Regions from separate parts of the Colwellia psychrerythraea 34H genome, predicted to be linked through region 2. Evidence: predicted binding sites of a transcription regulator. Region 2 holds the regulator's gene; the other holds the start of a gene.

Region 1 (3,434 bases), 840 kb from region 2:
CAGATAGCAATCGAGCTCATTTAAAAGCACGTTTTAAAGAAGGTGTTGAAAAAGGCTTAACTGAGAATAAAGGTCGCTACGACATTGTAGACAAAGAAGGTAAGGGCGTACTTATTGTTGATGTAGAAATTATCAGCTTTATGCCATATGCCTCACAAGAAGATACTGAAACAACAACGAAAGGCTCTGGTGAGTTTCATTTATCAGTTCACTTACGTGATGGTAAGACAAGAAGCTTAATTCATATATTTGAAGGTACACAAGCCATCGGTGATGACTATCAACCTAATACAGCGATGGAACGTGCTAAAGATGCAAAAAACCTCTTTAAGGCTTGGGGCAAATCGTTACGTAAAAAACTTGATGCAGCTAACTAGCACCAGTATTTAATACTAAGTGGACTCATTTATTAATCCAATTGGTATAACAGGCTTAAATCGATACTATTAAAATAAAAAACCAGTTTATCTACTAGATAAACTGGTTTTTTTAGGAATAGAGTTTATGAAAAATCTATTCCTTGACTCATTAGGAGAGGCTAGGTAATGCTTTAGTGCATAACTCAGTTTCTCCTAGCTTTATTCGGTATTAACTATAAACCTGCAGCTTTACGTAAATCGTCTGCTTTATCAGTTTTTTCCCAGCTAAAGGCTGTGAAAGTATCATCACCAACGGTCATTTCAAATGGTTCACGACCAAAATGACCATAGGCAGCAGTTTGCTGATACATAGGGTGTAATAAGTCTAACATTTTAGTGATGCCATAAGGACGTAAGTCAAAATGTTCACGTACTATTTCAACTAATCTTTCTTCAGAAATACTGCCTGTGCCGAAGGTATCAATTGAAATTGACGTAGGCTCAGCAACACCAATGGCATAAGATATTTGAATTTCACAACGATCTGCAAGACCGGCTGCCACAATATTTTTAGCAACATAACGTCCAGCATAAGCAGCACTACGGTCAACTTTTGATGGATCTTTACCTGAGAAAGCTCCACCGCCATGACGAGCCATACCACCATAAGTATCAACAATAATCTTACGACCCGTTAAACCACAATCACCTACTGGGCCACCAATAACAAAACGGCCTGTTGGGTTGATATGGTATTTAGTATCTTCAGTTAATAATTCTGCAGGTAATACATGGTTAATAATATTTTCCATTACAGCACTAACTAAATCTTCCTGTTTAATATCAGGGTTATGCTGCGTAGAAAGTACCACGGTATCAATAGCAACTGGCTTATTATCTTCATAGATAAATGTTACTTGTGATTTAGCGTCTGGGCGTAACCAAGGTAAAACACCTGATTTACGCGCTTCAGCTTGACGTTCAACTAAACGGTGTGAGTAGTATAATGGTGCAGGCATTAATGTAGGGGTTTCATTGGTTGCATAACCAAACATTAAACCTTGATCGCCAGCACCTTGTTCTTCTGGGTTGCTACGATCTACGCCTTGAGCAATTTCAGGTGATTGTTGACCAATCAAATTCATGATGCCACAAGTTGCGCCATCAAAACCAACATCTGATGAGGTATAGCCTATGTCACTAATCACATTACGGGTAAGTTTCTCTAAATCAACCCAAGCATTAGTTGATACTTCACCAGAAATAATAGCAACACCGGTTTTTACCATCGTTTCACAGGCCACACGAGCATGTTTATCTTTGGCAATAATGGCATCTAATACCGCATCAGAAATTTGATCGGCAATTTTATCCGGATGGCCTTCAGAAACAGACTCGGAAGTAAAAAAATGTCTAGACATAAATCCTCAGAAAAATTTGAGTTATACAAAATAATGGGGCGATTCTACACCTGTTGAAAACAACTTTCTAGCTTTTTTACGCCTAGACGGCTAAACGTCTCTAATTAATTGTGATTTTATTGAACTAGCGTAATGTTCTGGGTAGGTTTCAGTTAAACGAAGTCATTGAAGGGGAAATTTATTAAGGCTTTAACGCATGTAAAGTAAGTGGTTCCTGCCACAATTGACTAAATATTTGTTCTTGCTGTTTTGTTTCAAGCGAGCTAAAAAATTGATATTGTCCTTGCTGTGTTTTACATGCACTTATTTCTCTTTCTACTAATTTCTTGCTTAATTGCACTGTAACCGGTGCGGCTGTCTCAATAATTGTTACTTGTTGACCGGCAATGAGGCTTATTTGTTTTTGAACAAAAGGGTAATGAGTACAACCAAGTACTAGCGTGTCTATACCTTCTTTAATGAGGGGATTGATATATTGTTTTAACAAGGCATTACAATCGTCACTATTTTGATTACCTTGTTCAATAAATTCAACTAGGCCAGGGCAGGGTTGAATGTGAACTTCAGCACCATTATGGTGTAAGTCAATCAAGTCTTTAAAACGCTGATTTTCGCTGGTTGCTTGTGTCGCTAATATAGCCACTTTTTTACTGATACTCTGCTTTGCAGCAGGCTTAATTGCTGGTTCAACCCCAATGATAGGAATACTCACTTGCGATCTAAGTTGCTCAATGGCATTCACAGTTGCAGTATTACAGGCAATAACTATGGCTTTTACACCCTTATCAATAAGTTGCTTGGCAATGTAATTAACACGCTTGATAATAAATTCTACAGATTTTTCGCCATAAGGAGCATGAAGACTGTCGGCAATATAGATAATATTTTCATGGGGAAGTTGCTCGGTTATGCATTTAGCAATAGAAAGTCCGCCTACGCCGGAGTCAAACACGCCAATAGGGGCTGAGTTAGTAGGTACTTTGTGCTTTATCTCTTGAGTAGTAATAGTTTTTGCTCAGCAATATTAAATAGATTATCCGAACAAATTGTATTGCTTTTCTCGGCCCAAAAGCAATACAATTAATTAAGTAAGGTTTTTTGTTTATATAACTGGTTGTATTCAAGATAAAGCACGGTTTGAAATAGCTGATTTTAAATTTTATCTTGAAAGCTCAATTATTGAGCCGTTTGGTATAAGGAAGTTCATGTCTAATGTTGTTTCAGTAAAGCGCTTTAAAGCATTCCCACGATTAATGTGGATCTTGTTATTTGGTTCATTTATCACCCGTGGTAGTTACTACATGGTATGGCCATTTTTAGCGGTAATCCTTTACGAAAAGTTTGCATTATCTGCCACACATGTAGGGCTCATTCTTTCAAGCGCTGCCGTTATTTCAGTGCTAGTGAGTTTCGTTGGTAGCGCGTTATCTGATCGAATTGGCCGTCATCAGTTAATGTATGCCAGTGGTATTTTATATATCATTTCTTTTTCGATATTAGCTGAGGTGGATTCCATTGCCGGTTATTCGCTGGTGATCACCTTGTGTTCAATTGCTACTGCGCTCTGGCGGCCACTCACCTCAGCATTAATCGGCGATATCATCAAAGATAAAGGCACTCGCGAACTAGCCATGCAGTCATTGTATTTTGTCGT
Region 2 (3,434 bases):
CTAATGAACTACCACCAAATTTATGTACTTGAATAGCATGTTTAGCCAATTTATTTTCTGCAGCTACTTCAGCAATAAAATCAATATCTGCAATTTCGTTGCTAGACACTGCTTTATCTTCGTTGACCTTATTTACAATCGTATTCTCTTGTTTCATCTCTCTGCCTGCTAATCTGTTTGTTATTACAGTTGGCTCTGCGTTAAACCATGTGCTAAATCAGCTAATATGTCATCAATATCTTCAATGCCTACAGATATACGTACTAAAGACTGAGTAATCCCCGCTTCAAGCTGATCTGGGATTGTCATACCTGCATGCGTCATAGTTGATGGGTGACTGATCAGACTTTCAACACCACCTAATGATTGTGCAAGGGTGAACAATTCGAGGTTTTCAAATAATTTTTTAACCGCTTCAACGTCACCCTTTATTTCAAAGCTTAACATTGCACCAAAGCCATACTGCTGTTTTTTGGCAATATGATGACCTGTGTGTTCAGGAAAACCTGGGAAATATATCGCATCAATAGCATCGTGATTTTTTAAAAAATCAGCAACTCGTAGCGCATTTTCTTGGTGTTGCTTCATTCGCACCGGTAATGTTTTTAAACCACGTAACGCGAGGAAACTATCAAAGGCACTGCCGGTAATACCAATACAATTCGCCCACCACGCTAACTGCTCACCTAACTCTTCGGTTTTAGCAACGACAACACCGCCCACTACATCACTATGACCATTAATGTACTTAGTGGTTGAGTGAAAAACAATATCAGCGCCTAGCGTAAGAGGTTGTTGCAGCGCTGGAGATAAAAACGTGTTATCTACCGCGACTAATGCACCTACTGCGTGACACGCTTTGGTTACTACTTCAATATCTACCAAACGTAATAAAGGATTACTTGGGCTTTCAAGTAACACCAATTTTGGCTTATGTGCTAACGCATTATCCAGTGCTTGTTGGTCATTTTGATCCACAACAATAAGCTTGAATTGACCACGTTTAGCTAAATGAGTAAATAATCTAAAACTACCGCCATAACAATCATGAGGAATGACGACCGTGTCTTGGGTAGATAATAACTGACAAATTAAATGCACTGCTGCCATGCCAGTACTGGTAACAATACCAACACTGCCTTGCTCTAATTCTGCAATCGCGCCAGCAAAAGTAGCTCGTGTTGGGTTACCCGTACGAGAATAATCAAATTGGCGTTTGTTATTAAAGCCCTTTAATGAATAGGTACTGGATAGGTAAATAGGAGCAACCACAGCGCCATGCTGCTGGTCGGTATTAATACCGGCTCTTACTGCCGAAGTGGTAATATTACCTTTTTTAGTAATCGACATTTAGTTCTCTCCATTAATTATGCTAGGTAATGAAACGCAGTGTTTAATTCGCATGTTTTATCAGTAATAACGCCGATATATAGCAACATCAGCGTTTAGATGTTTGGACGTCTATAACTCTAAACACTTTCATTAATTGGGTCAAGTAATTTTAGACTTCTAAACTTCTACTTGACTGGTTTTATGCAACAGGTAAAATCTATACTATTACATTTTAGAATACGTTATAACAAGATAGAGGAATATCGATGGCTCAGTGGAATGAAGAGTATATAAATCCCTATGCCGAACACGGTAAAAAGAGCGAGCAAGTAAAGAAAATTACCGTTTCTATTCCTTTGCGCGTCTTAAAAGTGTTGACAGATGAACGTACTAGACGCCAAGTAAATAACCTTCGCCATGCTACAAATAGTGAATTGTTATGTGAAGCGTTCTTACATGCATTTACTGGGCAACCCCTGCCTGATGATGAAGATTTAGCAAAAGATAATAATGAGAAGTTACCTGCAAGTGTCAGACGCTTGCTTGAAGCAAAGGGAATTACTGACTTTAGTGCTTACGAAGTTGAGGATGAATAACGTTTAACAATAAGTTAAACACACAAAAAAAAGGTACCTAATAAGTGCCTTTTTTATTGCCACTTTGTATTTGAAAAATCTGAGTAAGGCATGCGCCTCTGTCTACAAAGCTGAAAAAACAAAGCATAGCGCTTAACTGCACTTAAAAATACCGCCAAGAGCAAGGTCAGATAATTTGCTAGTTATCTATATGTGCTAATATATAACTTAGCAATTCATAGCTATTTGGGTTGTGATTCGTTAGCTCTTCTACCTAAGGCGAATACTTTGAGTAAAGAAAAAAACATAAACAACGCTGATGACACCATTAAAGATCAGATATTAGCCAGTATCGATTCCTTTATATATACCAAAGATTTATCGGGAAAATACACCTATGCAAACCAAGCGGTTTTAGATTTATTTGAAAAAAACTTAGCAGATGTTATTGGTTTTGATGATACTCACTTTTTTGATTTAGCTTTATCTAAACAATTAAAAGCAAACGATCGTATGGTGATGGATCAAGTAATCCGCATTGAAAATGAAGAAAGTAACTTTATCAGAGCGAAAAATGAAACCCGTATATTTAAAGTGGTCAAAAAACCACTTTTTGACCATTTAGGTAATGTAAACGGCATTTGTGGTATATCGACAGACATCACAGTAGAAAAACAACTACAAGAACAAGTCAATGAACAAAGTTACTTACTTGAGACCATGCTTAATAATATAGATGCCCATATTTATGTTAAAGACTGTGAACGTACCTTTTTATATGTGAATAATCGCGTTGCCGAGTTATTTGGCGATAAGGCCGAGAACATCATAGGTAAAAAAGATACTGATATTTTACCCAAAGAAATTGCCGAACATTTTTACCAATCAGATAAGCAGGTTTTTGAAACCAATCAAAAACAGGTCATTGAAGAAACGACTCATGGTGAAAATGGTGATAACTGTCACTACATCAGCACTAAAGTCCCCTTTGATCGGCCAGATAAATTACCCGCATTAATCGGTTTTTCAACTGATGTGACCGAACTATTCAAACTTAAAGAAGAATTTAAACTACTTGCCAATACTGACCCATTAACCAATTTATATAATCGACGCTTTTTCATTGAGCAAGCAGAAAAAGAGTATCAACGTGCAAAACGCTATTCATTGTCTATGACACTGATCTCCATTGATATTGATCATTTCAAAAGCATCAACGACCAATTTGGTCACCCTGCGGGTGACCAAGTATTAATAGAAATTGCTAAGCAATTAAAAGCGAGTTTACGGCAAACAGATATTCTAGCGCGCATCGGTGGTGAGGAGTTTTCTATTCTGTTACCTGAAACCTCGGCGATGTCAGCCATGACTTTTGCAGAGCGTATTAAAGAAGAACAAAGCAGGTTAATCATTACTGGTGATTGGCAGGGAGAAATAAACCTTTCGGTGAGTATCGGTGTTTCAAGTCTTATCGCCAGCGACAAGGCCTTTGATGTGTTATTTTCTCGTGCAGACAAAGCCTTATAT

The links. Region 2 encodes MetJ, which represses methionine synthesis genes. Its sites were predicted from a motif close to TAGACGTCTAGACGTCTA; they were not measured.
Region 1: the regulator MetJ is predicted to act here: its motif matches at 1,856-1,873, upstream of metK (methionine adenosyltransferase).

Annotation. Positions count from the first base shown of each region.
Region 1 covers NC_003910.7:1,286,062-1,289,495, forward strand. Annotated here, with positions in the region: gene CPS_RS05585 (DUF3313 family protein) at 1-377, shown strand, start outside; gene metK (methionine adenosyltransferase) at 593-1,780, opposite strand; gene murI (glutamate racemase) at 1,962-2,732, opposite strand; gene CPS_RS05600 (MFS transporter) at 2,986-3,434, shown strand, end outside.
Region 2 covers NC_003910.7:449,493-452,926, reverse strand. Annotated here, with positions in the region: gene CPS_RS02035 (bifunctional aspartate kinase/homoserine dehydrogenase II) at 1-157, opposite strand, end outside; gene metB (cystathionine gamma-synthase) at 184-1,350, opposite strand; gene metJ (met regulon transcriptional regulator MetJ) at 1,599-1,928, shown strand; gene CPS_RS02020 (sensor domain-containing diguanylate cyclase) at 2,196-3,434, shown strand, end outside.